DNA from 3 places in the Pectinatus frisingensis genome. Region 2 is predicted to be linked to each of the others. Evidence: riboswitches for the same ligand, from Rfam matches in the RefSeq annotation. Region 2 holds a riboswitch; each other region holds the start of a gene.
What was found. Region 2 has a riboswitch for cobalamin ahead of F8M42_RS08105 (methylmalonyl-CoA mutase family protein). Riboswitches for the same ligand answer to the same signal wherever they lie in the genome.

Region 1 (5,866 bases), 1.4 Mb from region 2:
ATTTTCCAGTGGCTTGGCATCAGCCGCTACATTAACAAAACCAAGCATTTTAGCCACCGATCCCGCTATGGAGTCATCTAGCTGCACAGTTACATCCTGAGCTGTACTATGCAATATTGCCACACGCCTGGTTTCTTTCGGTAGTTTATCCTTCACGGCAGCGATTTTTTTATCCATTTCATTAATAAGCGTCGTACCTTTTTCTTGTTCACCCGTTATCTGAGAAAAAAGCTCCAAACAGTGTTTAACCTGATCATAGCTTTTCATATCAAGCACAATAACCGGAATATTATTACTTTCAAGCATAGGAACAAATTTGTCATTCATCCCTTTCATTGCTATTACTAAATCCGGTTTCAATGCGACCACTTTTTCTATATTGATATTGTAAACAGCACCGACCTTATCTATATCCTTATAATAATCAGGTATCCCCATTTTCGAATCCGGACAGCCTACCACAGCGGCATCTACATCATGCAGCGGTTCCAGAAAAGAAGTCGATAATGCTACAATACGTTCCGGCTTATTAGCGAGTGTAACTGTCCTGCCGGCGTCGTCATTGATTGTCAAATAGGACGTCGTCTTTTGATCTGCTGACTGTCCACCGCATCCGGTAAATGCAGCCGCCAACAACAAACAAAACAACAGATAAAAACAAAAATTTCTTTTTATCATATAAAAAACTCCCTATTTATTTCGGCGTGTCAAAATTGTTGATAAATAATTGGGAACCTTCTTCACTTGTTCAATATCATCTATACATGCTTCATCCGGTAATCCGCAGCGACTTACCATAACAGCATTATCTACCAATCCATTATCTTTCAAAATTGATACTATTTGATCAAAATTTTTATAAACTTTCATAATTACAACATTATCTGACGCGGCCAGCGTTTTTGCAATTTTTTCTGGCTTTGCCGTAGCCGGAATGATACTTATTATATCATTTCCTTCTACCAATGGATATTCCAGCCTGCCGGCTATCGCACAAAAAGCCGGTACGCCGGGAATCGTTTCAATCACTATTTGCTCCGTTTTCAACAGTCGGTACACATAAATATATGTGCTGTAAAACATCGGATCCCCCAATGTCAAAAATGCTACATTCTTACCTTGGTTTAATAAAGCTAAAATTTCTTCCTTATTTTTTTGCCAACTCTGCGGTGATTCTTCAAAATGTGCTATCATTGGGAAAACCTGATATACAATATTGACAGTTGATTTTAAATACGGTTTAGCTATGGACAAGGCAACACTACCATCTTTTTTTTCTGTTTTAGGGGCAATAATCACATCTACTTTTTCCAATGTCTTAATTGCCTTCATCGTCAATAATTCAGGGTCACCCGGACCAACGCCTATGCCATAAAAAATACCAGTCATTAAATATTCTCCTCAAAATCAATTAATTTTTCACATACAATTTTAGATTATACAATACCTTTACCACTAAAAGCAAAATTTTGATAGTTTTCCCGCATATTGTCAGCATGGTATTGAATAAATTATTGATAAAGTCATGACCTCCAGTAAACTGGAGGCTTGTTCTAGCCCTGGAAGGGCATATTACTAACATAAGCCCCTCAAGGGGCGTCCGAAAGGTCTAACCAACGTTTTTCTTTTTCGAGCGACCCCTAAAGGGGTTTTTTTTTGCCTTTTACTTCTTGCTACCCGTAAACGGGTCTACAAATTCCCTTAAACTTATCTGATCTGTTATTTGATCTTGTTGTAACTGATTTCTAATGTAATTCTCTATCTGCTTCTTATTTCTTCCTACTGTATCTACAAAATATCCTCTTGACCAAAAGGTTCTGCTTCCATACTTATATTTTAAATTTGCGTGCCTATCAAATATCATCAAACTGCTTTTCCCCTTTAAATATCCCATAAAACTTGAAACACTATACTTTGGGGGAATACTCAACAATAAATGTATATGATCTGGACAAGCTTCTGCTTCTATAATTTCAACACCTTTATCCTCACACAGTTTTCTTAATATCCATCCTATATCTTTTTTCAATTCTCCATAAATTTCCATTCGACGATATTTTGGTGAAAATACTATATGATATTGACATCTCCACTTTGTATGTTCTAAACTTTGTATATCTTTATCTTTCATGATAAAGTCCTCCCTGTTATTTTTATGCGGTTGGCTAGACCTGCATTTATTATAACAGGGACTTTTTTTCGACTAAAGTCAAAACCTTCGATTCCGCCGGCTGAGCCGGTGGATTATTTTGAACAGTTATTAAAGAATCTTATCCAGCGGGCAAGTAGCCTGCCGGATAAGATTATATGCAAATAGTAAATTATTTTGCTTCCAAAGCATTCCATGCTTCGTTGGCACGTTCCACAAAGATATTACGAACAGCTGCATTTTCACCAAGGCCATGGATATATGTATCGACTTTAAAACCTGCTTTTTCAAGAATTGATTTATGTGACTGCGGTTCTGCGCCAGCCATATCATTATTAGCATGATCCCCTGCTACCATCATCATTGGCATCAATGTTACCTTTTTGATACCCTTTTGTTTCAGCTGAGGAATTATAGTTTCAAGATTTGGCCAGCCTTCCACTGTATAAAGATAAACATTTTTCAATTTCAGTGAATCAATGCGATCTTGTATTACCGCATAATAGGCATTACTTGGATCCGGTGTTCCATGAGCCATAACCAATATAGCTTCATCCTTGCCTACTTTAGGAAATTGCGTAGAAAAGGCCTTTAAAAATTCATTGATATCATCGCGCTGATTTTCCTGTCCCATCCAATACATAGCCGATGTGCCGAGCGTCATTTTTTTGAAATCTTTTTTATACAAATCAAATACTGCCGAATCATAAGCATATTCCATCCCCGGAATAACATCAAGTGATGCGATAGCCACACGAGTATACCCTTGTGCTTTCAAATCCTTTAGGGCATCTTCCGGCGTAGGAATTGTGATGCCTTCCTTAGCTTTTATTCTATCAATGATAATATGCGATGTAAATGACAGAATAACTTTCGTGTCAGGATGCGCTGCCTGGATTTCCTGGACAGTTTTTTCTATAGTTTTTTCACGTGAATCCTTAAAAGTAGTACCAAAACTCATAACTAAAATTGCATCTTTATTCTGTACATTGGCCATCTGTGGATTATTATAAGTACGAAGCCCAATTTCAGCTGCCTGTTTCAATGCCGGTGTCGCATCCGTAACCTCAGGATTTAATTTATAACTGGCATAAGAAGTAGTCATAAAACCTGTTAATGTCGCACATGCCATTGAAGCGACCAACATTTTTTTCCAACTGATTTTCATTTGACAAAGCCCTCCTAAATTTTTGTTAATTACAATAAACCTATTCAGTGTTTGTCATCTATCCGGGCAAAATATAATTTTGCAAAATAAAACCCTTCACCAAGATGCAATGAAGGGTATCATCAGACAAGATCGTATCGAGTATGTCCGAAAATACCACCTTCCCATCGCTCGTGGGTAAAAACACAGTAAAACCATATAGGCAGCTTATCCTAAGTGCAAACAATAAGTCTGCCTTATGGATATAAATCATTACTGTGTTACGGTGATCGACAAACAGGCAGTTCTCCTGGCTTTGAATCATCACGTTTCTGTGCCTTCCCATGCAGCTTAAACTGTCACAGTGACATATTACAGAATTGCTCCTCATTACAGTGGCGGGACCGCGTTGGCTTAAACCAACTTCTCCATTAAGTCCGTATGGACACCTGTTTCACTGATATTAATTTTATCGTTACTTATAATACAATTAATCACGTCTATTGTCAATAATTATATCAGATATTTTTGCTATTATATCTTCACATCAATCTGCGCTGAAACTCCAACTCCCTGTACACGGGAAACATTGCTGATACTTTTTGCATTTACGGGAATAAGTCCTTTTAGTCTAAATCGTTCGTCACTAAAACTGCCCTCAATCAGCAATACCGCCTGGGTCCTATCGATTGCCTCCTGCGGTCCGGTAACTTGCGCAGCTCCCACATAAGAACCGTTACCTATTGAAATTATCGGCACTACTTTTGTAGCATACGAGGTCCCATTCCATGTTGTCCGAGCAAATTATTTATTGCTGAATTCAATGGTATAGAAAACTTGTCTACCAATATGGATATACCGCCAACTTTAAGCGCATCACCCAATATACTGCCAAAATTAAATGCCTGTGTAGTCCCTACCGTTGCTGTTAATATCGTAAGGCAAACGACTGCGACTACTGCCATTTTTTTCAAATGCATAACCAATCCTCCTATTTGTAAAATATTTACTAAATATTATACCACGGACGCAGTGGCTGTTAATATTTACACTTACGGTTATTATAAAATTTAAATGCATCTTAGCTGCTACTTTTTCTATATTTTAAATCCACCGCTAGAGGTAAAGCACAAAATATTGTATAATTGCTAATATAGATTTAAAATTAATTGAATTCTATTTGTGAAGTGATTTTTATTTTTTACTAATATTCAGCAGTGTCTGTAATCTTATTGTTTAAACAAAATCCCATAACTTAAACTAAAAGGAACTGTTAAAATGGAACAATACTCTGCCTTGTTTTTAGAATTTATTTCCACTTGGGGATATATTGCAATAGCTTTGCTCATGGCGTTAGAAAATGCCTGTATTCCTATTCCCAGCGAATTGATTTTAGGTTTTGCCGGCTACCTGATATCTATAGGTAAAATGGATTTCAGCGAAGCTGTCATCGCAGGTATAATCGGCGGCATGACCGGTTCTATACTGACATATTATATTGGGTTTTTAGGTGGACGCCCCTTTATCAATAAATATGGTAAATATTTTTTCATGAAAAAGCGTCATATTGATATCGCCCAAAATTGGTTCGATAAGTACGGAGTCAAAGCTGTTTTCTTCAGCAGGATGTTTCCTGTAGTACGTACTTTTATTTCACTGCCCGCCGGTTTTGCCGGTGTAAATATAAAAAAATTCATTATTTTTACTTTTGCTGGTTCTTTACCGTGGACCATCCTAATCGTCTATATTGGAAAAATGCTGGGTGACAATTGGCAGAAGATGCTGTCAGTCGGGCATGAATTCAGCATAGCAATATGTATAATCATTGCTTTAATTGTTATTGGCCTTTATATTCGCCATAAAAGAAGATAAATAATTTATTGCATGGAGTGATTCGATGAAAACGATATATCTTGATTGTTTTTCGGGCATAAGCGGCAATATGCTCATCGGTGCCTTTCTTGATGCCGGCTTACCTTATGATTATTTAAAAAATCAGTTGGAAAAAATTATTTCTCCTGATGAATATTCACTTATTATGAAACCGACCAATAAAAAGGGGATAACAGCTACCTATTTCAATGTAACATTAAATACACCACAGTTACATATACGTACCCTATCGGATATACAAACAATTTTTACCAATTCAGGTTTAAGCCAAGACATCCAACATACCAGTATGGAAATTTTTCACAATCTTGCTGAAGCTGAAGCTAAAATCCATGGAACATCAATAGAAGAAATCCATTTTCACGAAATTGGTGCTGTTGATGCCATAATTGATATTGCCGGAATTGCAATTTGTCTTGAATATTTTAATGTCAAAAATATTTTTGTCAGCAATATTTATACCGGTAAAGGTTTTGTCGACTGTGCCCATGGACAAATGCCAATACCGGCTCCGGCCACTGCCGAGCTATTAAAAAACTTCACGATAAAAAATGGTCTGGCAGAAAAGGAACTGGTTACACCAACCGGGGCCGCTGTTTTAAAAACACTGGCTCAGGAAAAATCTTCTTATGATGATTTTTCTTATGACAAAATAGCTTATGGCGCCGGCAGTTGGG
Region 2 (5,866 bases):
CTTTCTTTGCAAAAATTGCAAAATTTTATAGCAATTAGCCTTGACTGAAATGAAATCATCAACTCCGGCTTCGTGATAAACAGTTTCCAAATCTTTCGGAGCTGCTCCTGCCAGGTAAATTACTGCTTTCGGCAGAGCTTTTCTTAATTTTGGTGCCAATTCCGGTACAATATCCGGATAAGTCTTATCAGTTGAACAAATTACAACTGCATCCGCACCGGATTTTTGTGCAGCCTCAACAGATTCATCGATTGTCTTGAAGCCATTATTGCTTAATACTTCGAATCCTCCTACTTGCAAAAAGCTAGTGGAAAATTCTGCTCTGGCCTTATGCTGTGGTATAGGCCCCATATTAGCAAGAAATATTTTTGCATTATCATTTTTTTCTGCGACATATTTTTCAGTAATCATACGCAAAGCTTCATAATGTTCACTCCAGCGATGCGGCAGTATCGCTTCAACTGTGGATCTAACAGCACTGTTTTTCTGTTGCCGTGTATTTAATGTTTTGCGTATTTCTCCAATTGTTGCTCCGGTTTTTATCGCCTCAATCACCGTTTCCGTCAATTCATTCCAATCTGCTGTGGTAATTTTACTGATGCATTCCTGTTCAAATATTCCATCTATGTCACTTAAATAAGCTCCAATATCATTCATACGCTGTTTTTTCAGTTCATCGGCATCCTCACTGCGTTTATCGATCAGTTCTTCCGTCAAATTAGGATACATATTATTACCGACTATGCGATCTTTTCTATACTCAGAATTTTTAAATCTGGCCTGCAATATTTTGCCAATTTCTTCCTGAAGATAACCTACCTGTGCAGCCTTGAGGAATCCGCCTTTTTCTTCCACGGCCTGAAATTCATGCCAGATTTTTTCTTTTATTTCTTTCGTAAGACTTTCTACTGCCCACGACCCACCTGCCGGATCAATCGGCTTTAACATACCAAATTCTTCCTGCAAAATAATCTGCACGTTACGGGCAATACGACGGGAAAATTCGTCTCCCTTTCTTATTGGTTCATCAAACGGCGCATTTTCATATGAGTCAACCCCGCCAACCACTCCGGAAAAAATTTCAGTAGTATTTCTCAGCATATTTACATAAGGATCATAAACTGTCTTGAAAAACAATGCAGGGCGAGCATGAATATGCATTCTTTGATCAATTTCATCACCACCGAAAGCCTTTACTATTCTGGCCCAAATGGGACGAACTGCCCGGAGTTTTGCTATCTGCATAAAAAAGTTTGCTCCCATTGAAAAACCAAAGAACAACTGTCCCGAAGCTTGTTTTATAGTCAAACCACGTTCCAATAATGCCCGCAGATAAGAAACCGCCATAGACAATGTATATGCTATTTCCTGCACGTCATTAGCACCGCCGCGACTAAACACATCGCTGCGCACCATGATAGTTCTCAGCTGCGGTGTATTTTTCCCCGCCCATACAGCACATGCATACATTTCATCATATAACTCGTCTAATGAGGTATAGAGTTCTCCCGACTCAAGCAACTGTCCTAAAGGATTTGCTCCGATAAAACCTTTTAACATCTTTACCGGTCTGCCAGCTGCCTTAAGTGCCGCTGCCGTCATTGACAGCATTGGTAGCGATGAAGCTCCCGCATAAATATACAAACCATATTTTTTCAAATCAAGTCCGTCTAATAGCTGATACATATCATCAATCGTTGTGATACTACAGCCTTCATCCCCAACTTTTGCGGCATGCTGGGCATCTTGATTTAAAATAGTGGCGTTATCAAGATGTATATTATAAATAGTTGAACCTCGATCTACTTCATGTTTTAATAATTTATTATTCTCCCTAGGCAGACTCTCATCACAAGACTGAGCTATGCCCCATGGTTGATTTATATAACCATTTACCCGAGCTCCACGCATAAAATCGTCCATTCCCGGAAAAGATGCCTTTGGCAAAATATTTTCCGTCATAGCTCTCGTATACATTGGTTCAAAAGTTATACCCTCATATGTTTTTGTATACATTTTTTTATCAAAGGGTGCACCTTTCAGTAATGTAATACATGCTTGCTTCCATTCTTCATACGTAGGTGGAACAAACTCATCGAGTGGAACAGTAGGAAACTGTGTTTGCTGGTCAGATTTTTTCAATATGGCCTGCAAATCAAGATTACTGTCTTCAGACTGATTTTTTTCTTCCTCGTTCATTAGAAACCTCCCTCTTTACTGACAAACAAAAAATCTGCCCGCAAGAGGCGGACAGACAAAATATCTGTTTCAATAAAGTCTTTCTGGAAAATAAAAAACCGGCCTATAACAAAGCCGGAGAAAATTACCATGCAACTCATATTCACAGTATCAAATCTCCCTTCCTATCTCTCGCAGGTATAAGCATCGACTAAACGACGACACTAACGGTGATGTTAAAACAGGCAGTTCTCCTGGCTCAGAATCATTGTTTTTCAAGCCTTCCCAAAGACCAGCTTCAGTGACATATTTTGAAAAACTCTTCTATACAGTGGCGGGACCGCTTCGGCTTTATACCGAATTCCCTATTAAGTCATTCCTGACACCTGTTTCCAGCTATATTCTATTTTCATGTTAATATTAACTTTATTTATTCGATTTGTCAATCAAATTCTACTCGCAGTGAAAAGTATCTTCTACGTTCAATGAAGAAACAGCAAACCAGCAACAGCGGATGCGATCAAGATAAAATTGGCAGGTACTCTTTTGGTTGCGGCAAGTACGGCACTTATAACTACGATGGAAAATAAAAAAATATTGGGAATACTATTAAAAAATATATTTGCCAGCACAATGACACTAAAAGTAGAAACTACAAGCACCATTCCGTCGAGAACTCCCTGTGTGGCAGAATAAAATTTTATGCGGGTATAAAATTTTCTGACAATAAGAATACAAAATGGCGGTAATATCAATGCAACCGTCCCTAAAACAGCACCAATCATTCCGCCTGATAAATTGGCAAGACTGACGACCCACAGTCCATTTGGACCGGGAGCAATTTGCCCAATAGCAATAGCCTCGGCAAATTGTTGCTCATTTGCCCAGCCATTAATGAGAAAATCAGTATGAAGAGAAGGCAATGGACCAAAACCACCAGTCGAAAATAACACTGCTTTTAATATAGTAAAAAAAAATAAATTCCAATGTATCATTTAGGCAGCCTCGGTTTCTTCTTAATGATAAGAGTGTAAATAACAACTCCTGCCATACTTCCTATAAAATAAAGAAAAATAACGGAAAAGGCAAAACATTGATAAAGTATAACAGTTCCAATAATAATCAACAAAAAAGATAACAACGGTAGCGCTCCCTCTTTGCTGCCGCGACACAAAATAGGTTTTATATTACGCCAATTGGTGACTATAGACACACCAAAAATAGATGCGAATACCGATTTCAAGGCATCTTGAACAAATGCGTATCGGCTTACACTCAAATATACCGCAGATAAAACAAGTGTTATTGCCGTGCTGGGAATAATAAGCCCTAAAACTGATACAATGCTGCCGCGCCAACCGGCAAGTTTTCTGCCAATTAAAATAGTATAAGCCAAAATATTAATACCTGGAGTAATTTGGCCTATACCAACGATTGTAGTGTACTCATCTTCAGTTAACCATCGATATTTATAAATAAATTTGTCCTGTATTAAAAATTGTGTAACAGCACCCCCTCCGAATGAAGTAACACCTATACCGCACCAAATAAAAAAAAGTTTTCTCATGGAAAAAGTAAAATTATTAATATTTTTCATATAAACATCCTTTACAGTTATATCTCAAAAAATCTTTTATAATCTGCCAGACTAAATGATAAAATTTTTTTTCTATACCATTTCAAACAAAATGATAGAACTGCTGCAGGAACAGATTAATCTCATAAAGACACCTCAATGTGATCTTCTTACTTCTGCGAACTGGCAAAATACTTATCTATGAATAAAAATAATTGCGTGCAACAGCCATGATTTTAAATAATCTCCACTTCACCAGCAGACATATCCACCTCATTGCGCAGTATACCGGTTAATTATAATGCATAAACATATACGCGTAAAGATTTTATAAAGATTATTATCATCCCCATTGCTGCTATATACTAACTGATAAAACATGTATGATTATCAGTGTGACAAAAATCGAAACGTCAGCGCATATGCATATATTTTACTAAAAAATAACCAAATCTTAAACTAATGTATAGGAATGTATTGTATCATGGAAAAAGCTTAGCATTACCAGTATGGTTTTTTATTATTTTGTACATAATTAAGTATAAACAGGAATGGTTTATCTTTAGGAGGGATTTCATTAATGCTAATTAAAAAATCAAAAAAGTCCAATCTATTTACTCAATTTTTTCTGCTCAGTTCACTAATAGCTGCCGGAAGTGTATCAATCCAACCGCCTGTTTTAGCGGCACCCCGCAATATCACCCCTATTAAATATGTAGTTGTTATTTTTGATGAAAATGAATCATTTGATCACTACTTTGGAACATATCCTTTTGCTGAAAATACATCGAATGAACCATTATTTTTTGCATCACCGGATACTCCTGCAATTAATGGATTGACTCCGGCATTATTAACGCACAACCCCAATCAGGCAAATCCGAAACGCTTTAGCCGTTTACAAGCCCACACCCAAGATTTCGACCATGGTTATACCGCTGAACAAAAATCTTTCAACGGTGGTTTAATGGACAAATTCATTCAATATGATGGACACGGAAATGCTGATGTCATGAATTATTATGACGGCAATACTGTCACCGCTTTGTGGAATTTAGCACAACATTTTACAATGAATGACAACTATTTTGGTGCCAATTTAGGTCCGTCAACTCCGGGAGCTATCAATGTCATTTCTGGTAATAACCATGGCGCCACTGTTTATAGTGCCAATAAAGCCCAAAATGGTGTAGAAATCTCTCCCGACGACAAAAATTTTCCTCAAAAAGCAGTTACTAAAACTGGCACACTATATGGAGATATCGATCCATATTATGACTATGCCTCGAAAAAAGAAACGGTTTCCATGTCTGGTACCAATATCGGTGATTTATTAAATAAAAAAGATTTAACCTGGGGATGTTTTTTTGGCGGATACGATGATCCCACCGCTACACACAAAAATATTGCCGGTGAAAATATTGTTGATTATATTCCCCATCACGAACCATTCCAGTATTACGATCCTACTTCCAACTTGCAGCATGAACGCCCCACATCAGTCGCCATGATTGGACATACTGACCGTGCCAACCACCAGTATGATATGACTGATTTTTGGGCAGCAGCAAAATCAGGTAATCTGCCTAATTATTCATTTTTAAAAGCACCTGCATATCAAGACGGCCACCCTTCTTATTCAGATCCAATCGGTGAACAACGCTGGCTGGCAGAAACTATCAACAAATTGGAATCCCTGCCGACATGGAAAAACACCGCTATCTTTGTCACTTATGATGATTCCGATGGTTGGTATGACCATGTTATGCCGCCCATCATAAATCATTCCCAAGATCCAGATATTGATACTGTCAATGCAGGGACTAATCCCCCATTAAATAATTATCAGGGACGTTTAGGCTACGGGCCGCGTATGCCAATGTTATTAATCTCCCCATATGCTAAACACAACGCCGTCATCCACACTATCGCTGACCAATCTTCAGTTTTAAGATTTGTTGAAGATAATTGGAACCTAGGCCGTATTGGAAATGGTTCTTTTGACACATTTGCCAGCTCACTTGACGATATGTTTGATTTTTCACCTGATTATTATAACCCGCCAGTATACCTCGATCCTGACAGTGGTGAACCTGTGGCACAAAACCAGCC
Region 3 (5,866 bases), 740 kb from region 2:
GGCCTGCTGCTGATTTTGCAGATCACAGTTAGTATTGAGTAGGTGACCTGTGTCCAGCATGATACCGACATTTGGCCGTTTTATCAAATCAAAAAACATTTTGACCAGATCTTTGTTCAGTAAACGCAGTCCCGGCCACCAGAGATTTTCAAATAAAACAGTGACATTAGCAGGGATGCTGTCAGCAATTATATTAAAAATATCAGCAGCTGCCATCAGCACTTCGGCATCATTATATTCAAAATTGAATGTAAACGCCGATTGCGTGCTGCAGTCGGCAACATGCCATACGAGATATTCGGGATGTTGACTGAGGGCTGCGGCAATATTGGCTTTGATCACTTTGAGCCATTCGTTTTTATTGCGGGCACCGCCAAAATAATCGGTTTTATTGTATACTGCTGCAAATTGTTTTTTTATACTGACAGTATTATTTAACCAAAATCCCAGCCAATATGGCCAATAAGCTAAATGAACACCAATTGAAACGGTAGAATAATCATGTGATCGAATCTTGGTATCATATATCAGCTGTTCTATACCATCTAAATGAAAGCTTTTTAAGTAATCAGACAAAGTAAGTGCATTTTTTTTTAGATTGAGTTCATAGTAATCTGTTGCACAATAATTTATTAAATTTTTCATAATAGTCACCGCATTAATATAAACCATATAGTACATATATTGTCAAGATTAAAGCAGCCTCAAAGTCATTTTTTAGGTGTGATTCCCATAGTATGGGAAGGACATATTTTGGATAATAACTGCTGTCCTTTTTTTCGGGCATCGGTATCTATTCTGGTAGAGATTTCCCAATTGCCGCTGATAGGATTTCTTATTATCTGTACAGCGGCATTGTAGGCATATCCCAGCAATGGTTCGGTAAAGACCTGTTCAGCATTTCCATCGGCAATGATTTGTCCTTTACCCAGTAATAAAAGACGGCTGCAATATTTTGCGGCCAGGCTCAATTCGTGGACAACCATTAAGATTGTTTTTCCCATCTGTGCCAATTCTTTGGTGAGACGAAAAATTTCTTCCTGATAAACCATATCAAGACCGGCTGTCGGTTCATCTAAAAACAGCAATGGGGTTTGTTGTGCCAGTACCTTTGCCAGTAGAATACGCTGCCTTTGTCCACCGGATATTTCACTGATGGGAACATCGGCCAGATCAGCTGTCCCTGTATAGGACATACATTCCGTTGCAAGATCTTCATCATACATATTTTCTTTTTGCCACCATTTAAGATAAGGATAGCGACCTAAGAGAACAATATCCCTGCCTGTATAACCGAAATCTATATTAATATTTTGCTGCAGATAAGCAACCATTCGAGCCATTTGTTTTTCTGTAAAATTGCTTATATCGGAACCAAAATATTTGATTGTGCCTTTTTGTGATGGCAGTAATCCACGCAGAGTTTTTAATAAGGTGCTTTTACCAGATCCATTACAGCCGATTATGCCAATAATTTCACCGGGGGAAACGGTTATATTAATATTTTTTATTATTTGTCGATTACTATATCCGATACTTAAATTTTTAATATCAATAATTGTATTCATGCTGTAAATCCTTTAAGAAATTATATTAATGTCTGATCTTTTTATTTACTGCAATATAGCACACATTGCGATAAAGTGCAAAATTTAGAAAAATTACAGTACGGATTTATATTGTATGTGCGTCCGGGAACAGTTTCATTGTAATGAAATCCTCCGCTGAAAAGGTTATAAATAATTGGCAGTTATTAGTTAGAAATTCATTTCGTAACCGATCATAAAATTTATCGGTGTGGAATAGTAAGGAGTGGAAGCTGAATGTGTTACGATATCATCTCGGTCGAGAATATTATTTATGGTGAGAGTGGCAGTCTGATTGGAATCAAACGCATATTTAAAGTTGAAATTAGTTAATAAATATGGCTTGCAGTCAGTAGGATAAGCATTATCAGGTGAATTTACCCGCTCAAATAAATAGACGGCATTTATTCCGGCAGTAATTTTATCTTTATGATAATTTGTTCCGCCGTTAAGCTGCCATCTGCCGTATTCGCGTGCCCAGGTTCCACGTAAAGCCCGTCCCATGGCATTGGTACCTTTGGGATTGTTTTCCGGATTGCTAAAGACAATTCCCCAGTTGTAATTCCAGCCACCATTTCCCTTGATGATATCGGTTATTTCGATACCGGTATTACGGGCATCTTCATTGGAATAAGTGACCTTGGAGGTACCGATGGTGGCAGTAATGTTATCTTTTATATTTTGGTGGAATAATACAGTCTGCCAATTGTGGATTCCTTGTGTCTTTTTCCAACCGATTTCATAATGCAATCCTTTTTGTGGTTTAAGGTCAGCAGTACCGGCCAGGGTATTGCCGGATTGGTTTAAAGTTGGCATTTTAAAAGATTGCCCCGCGCTGATGTATATACTTTCATTAGAATTTAATTTATGGATGAATTGACTTTGACCGCTGAAATTTGTAAAGTTTTGTTTATCAGGGCCACCGGCAGTCCATGATTCCCGGCCGCTTAAAAGTAAAGTATCACTATTACTCAGTTTGTGCTCCCATTGGCCGTAGGCAGAATAATTGTTCCGGGAAATATTATAGTAATTTTGAGAAAGAGATGAGCTGCCGGGTACAGAAAAGAAATCATGCTCTGTCTTACTATATTTTTCTTTTTGGTAACTCAGACCAAACAACAGATTGTCATTTATGAACTGCCATTTTTTATTTACATCAAGTCCCATATTATAATTGGATTCTTTGCTGTCATCAGCTTCATAACCGATTATACCCTTGGCGGATTTATTGTAAAATGATTTTGAATTATGACGGCGTCCGTTGTAATAAAAATTACCTGACAGGCCGTTATTTTTATAATTTATTTGAAAAAAATCACGGGTTGTATCATAATTATCGGTTTGATTTTTTGCACCTTTACCTACTAATGGAGTGAAATATCCCACACGAGAATTGTTGTGGTTGTAAAATAGTGACCAGTTATCATCAATGGTGTAATTTAAGGACATATTATTTTTTTCTGAGCCATTAAATTCTTTGTCGTTAGAAGCAATATTGTTTATATGTCCCCATTTTTGATAATTGTACCCAATTCCTAATTTATCTTGTTGTATATTAATACTGTGTTCTTGCTGGCCCATATTGCCCCAGCTGGTTTTAACAGAGTTGTTTCGCTGTTTTTTGGTAATAATATTTATGACACCGCCCACTGCATCACTGCCATATAAAACAGAACCACCGCCGCGTACTATTTCTACACGATCCACATCATCCAGAGGAATGTCTGATAAATTATATGAGCCTCTTATATTGAGTGGAGCACCGTTGACCAGTATCAATGCTTCTGAACCGCGAATCAGTATCTTTGAGCGCATGTTACCCATGCTGTTGCCACCGGGTCCATAATCTAAGTAAACGATACCTGCAGTATATTTGAGTGCTTCCTGCAAATTATTTGCACCAGTATTAGCCAGTTGCTGAGCTGTCAAAGTTTCTGTGTCAGCGGGAATGTCAATATTTTTCTTGTGATAACGCAAGGCAGTTACACTCATGTTTTCTAATGTAACTGCCGGAGCAGCGTTGTCATCAGCACTGCTATCGGCAGCTGTGTCAGCATAAGCATTTGGATAAAAACTGTTTATAGCGCAAACAGTAGTTAAAAATATAAAACTTTTTTTCAATTTTTTTCCCCCTACAATAAAAAAATTTAAATTTGCAAAAAAATAAGGCTATTCCCAGTGAGAAAATAGCCTTAAACACAACAAAAGCTGGCTTGAAAAGCCAGTGAATAGTGTACAACAAGATTGCACTTAATTCCCCTCCCTATCACTCGCAGGTTTTAATGGTGACTGTTGAATAAGCAGTTCTTCTGACTTCAGTTCATCGCTAGACCAGCCTTCTCGGATTTCTCCAATGACATTTTTGGTTTTGCTCCCTGTTACAGCGGCGTGACCGTACCGGCTTCATACCGGTTTTTCTATTAAGTCCCATAGGACACTCATTCCTGAAATATGAAATTTTTCTGAAACACTTTTATATTATAATATAATAAAGTAAAAATCAATAGCTGCTATCAATAATATGATTTACAATATCAATATTTGATATGAGGCTTCGCTCTTGACAAGGAGAGCAAAGCTTTATATCATGTAATATAGGTTTGTATATAAACTATAATTATTTAATAATAAAATATAGTGAACAGGTGCGGATACGCTTAATAGAGAAGTGCGGTAATACGCCGCTGCGGTCACGCCGCTGTAAAGGGAAATCATGTTGTAATTAAAGTCACTGGGAAACTGGGAAGGCGCAACGTGGTAATGATCCAGAGCCAGAAGAACTGCCTGTTTGAAGATCACCATCTAACCTGCGAGTGATAGGGAGGGGATTATTTTTGGGCAGCAATAAATTCAGTATAGATTTTGCCTTTAAAAAGCATATTCCTTTGGGAGTGTGCTTTTTTCAGTTGGGGGAATCTGTATGCGGGTAACAAAATATCGTAAAACAGGCCTGTTATGGTCATTGACAATACATGTTATTTTATTTATGCTATTAGCATTCGGAGGTTTCTTTTCGAATTTGCACCATGTTTATGCCACAGATGATGATATCTATACTATTGATGATAGTGATGGGGCAGCCGGCGGTGGAAATAGCGGCGGCGGTGGTGTCAGCGGTGGCGGGGAAGCTTCTTTTTCCAGCAGTGATATAGTCTTGTCAAATAATGATGCGGACAAAATTGATAAAACTGTAAAAAAAGAGGAGACTGATAATAATTTCCAAAAGGAAAAACTGCTTAAACATACAGAAGGTACGATTGGCGCCGGTAATGGCCCCAGTAGTTCAACAGGTATTGCTGTTGGCAGTGGGGCAGGAACCGGCAATGGAACTGGAACTGGCAGCGGATCCGGTTCTGGCAGTGGTTCTGGTAATGGAACTGGCAATGGTTCCGGTGATGGTTCCGGCAGCGGTAATGGCAGTGGTTCCGGAGATGATGAAAGCAGATTGAAAGTCACCGTTCCGCCCAGGCCGCAGTATACACCGAAACCGTATTATCCGGAAGACATGCGTGAAGCGGATGAAGAAGGCTATGTTGTATTGCAGTTTGTTGTAAATACAGATGGCAGTGTGGCTAGTGTAACTATTGTGGGGTCGTCAGGACAAAGAGAATTTGAACAGGCGGCTTTGGCAGCGGGCAGACAATTTACTTTTTCACCCGGGCTTAATGCTTATAACGAATCAGTGCAATCCTATTATACACAGCCAATTACTTTTCGTTTGCATTAATGCATCTGAAAAGGCAACTATGAGGGGGATATTTATGGATTTTATTATGCAGGGTGTCGGTTATTTTCATAAGGGCGGATTCGTCATGTATATACTGCTCTTATGTTCGATTTTTGTTATTTCAATTGCCATTGAAAGGGTATTTTATTTTTCTAAGGCTGACTCAGGAAGAAAATTTGCCGATAATTTTTATCGGCTGATGGTTAATAATAAGATTGAGGAAGCTAAGAAACTGGCTGCACAAACAAAGGGTGATTTGGCAATGCTTTTGCATTCCGGAATGACGAGAACCGATAATAATTTTAATATTGCAGCTTTCTTTGAAATCCAATCAGGAATTTCCCTGGCTAAATTTCGATCGCGTCTTTATTATCTTAATGTAATAGTAACAATGGCGCCGCTGCTTGGACTTTTGGGAACTATCAGTGGCATGATATCGGCTTTCAGTATTTTTAATGTTCAGGAAGGCCAGGCGCATGCGATAACCGGCGGCGTAGGTGAAGCTTTAATCGCGACAGCGATGGGGTTATGCGTGGCTGTGGTATCATTGATT

Region 1: it holds a riboswitch for cobalamin, as region 2 does, so the genes downstream of both, F8M42_RS01010 (sirohydrochlorin cobaltochelatase) here and F8M42_RS08105 (methylmalonyl-CoA mutase family protein) in region 2, are expected to answer to the same signal.
Region 3: it holds a riboswitch for cobalamin, as region 2 does, so the genes downstream of both, F8M42_RS11600 (energy transducer TonB) here and F8M42_RS08105 (methylmalonyl-CoA mutase family protein) in region 2, are expected to answer to the same signal.

Annotation. Positions count from the first base shown of each region.
Region 1 is NZ_CP045424.1:214,730-220,595, reverse strand. Features, by position in the region: gene F8M42_RS01025 (ABC transporter substrate-binding protein) at 1-678, opposite strand, end outside; gene cobI (precorrin-2 C(20)-methyltransferase) at 691-1,389, opposite strand; gene tnpA (IS200/IS605 family transposase) at 1,664-2,131, opposite strand; gene F8M42_RS01010 (sirohydrochlorin cobaltochelatase) at 2,322-3,317, opposite strand; cobalamin riboswitch at 3,580-3,764, opposite strand; gene F8M42_RS13555 (hypothetical protein) at 3,831-4,055, opposite strand; gene F8M42_RS13550 (hypothetical protein) at 4,055-4,276, opposite strand; gene F8M42_RS01000 (DedA family protein) at 4,575-5,168, shown strand; gene larC (nickel pincer cofactor biosynthesis protein LarC) at 5,194-5,866, shown strand, end outside.
Region 2 is NZ_CP045424.1:1,729,640-1,735,505, forward strand. Features, by position in the region: gene F8M42_RS08105 (methylmalonyl-CoA mutase family protein) at 1-2,199, opposite strand, end outside; cobalamin riboswitch at 2,406-2,583, opposite strand; gene F8M42_RS08110 (chromate transporter) at 2,661-3,173, opposite strand; gene F8M42_RS08115 (chromate transporter) at 3,170-3,775, opposite strand; gene F8M42_RS08120 (phospholipase C) at 4,335-5,866, shown strand, end outside.
Region 3 is NZ_CP045424.1:2,472,184-2,478,049, reverse strand. Features, by position in the region: gene F8M42_RS11615 (apurinic/apyrimidinic endonuclease family protein) at 1-645, opposite strand, end outside; gene F8M42_RS11610 (ABC transporter ATP-binding protein) at 711-1,568, opposite strand; gene F8M42_RS11605 (TonB-dependent receptor plug domain-containing protein) at 1,758-3,707, opposite strand; cobalamin riboswitch at 3,869-4,043, opposite strand; cobalamin riboswitch at 4,213-4,388, shown strand; gene F8M42_RS11600 (energy transducer TonB) at 4,507-5,313, shown strand; gene F8M42_RS11595 (MotA/TolQ/ExbB proton channel family protein) at 5,348-5,866, shown strand, end outside.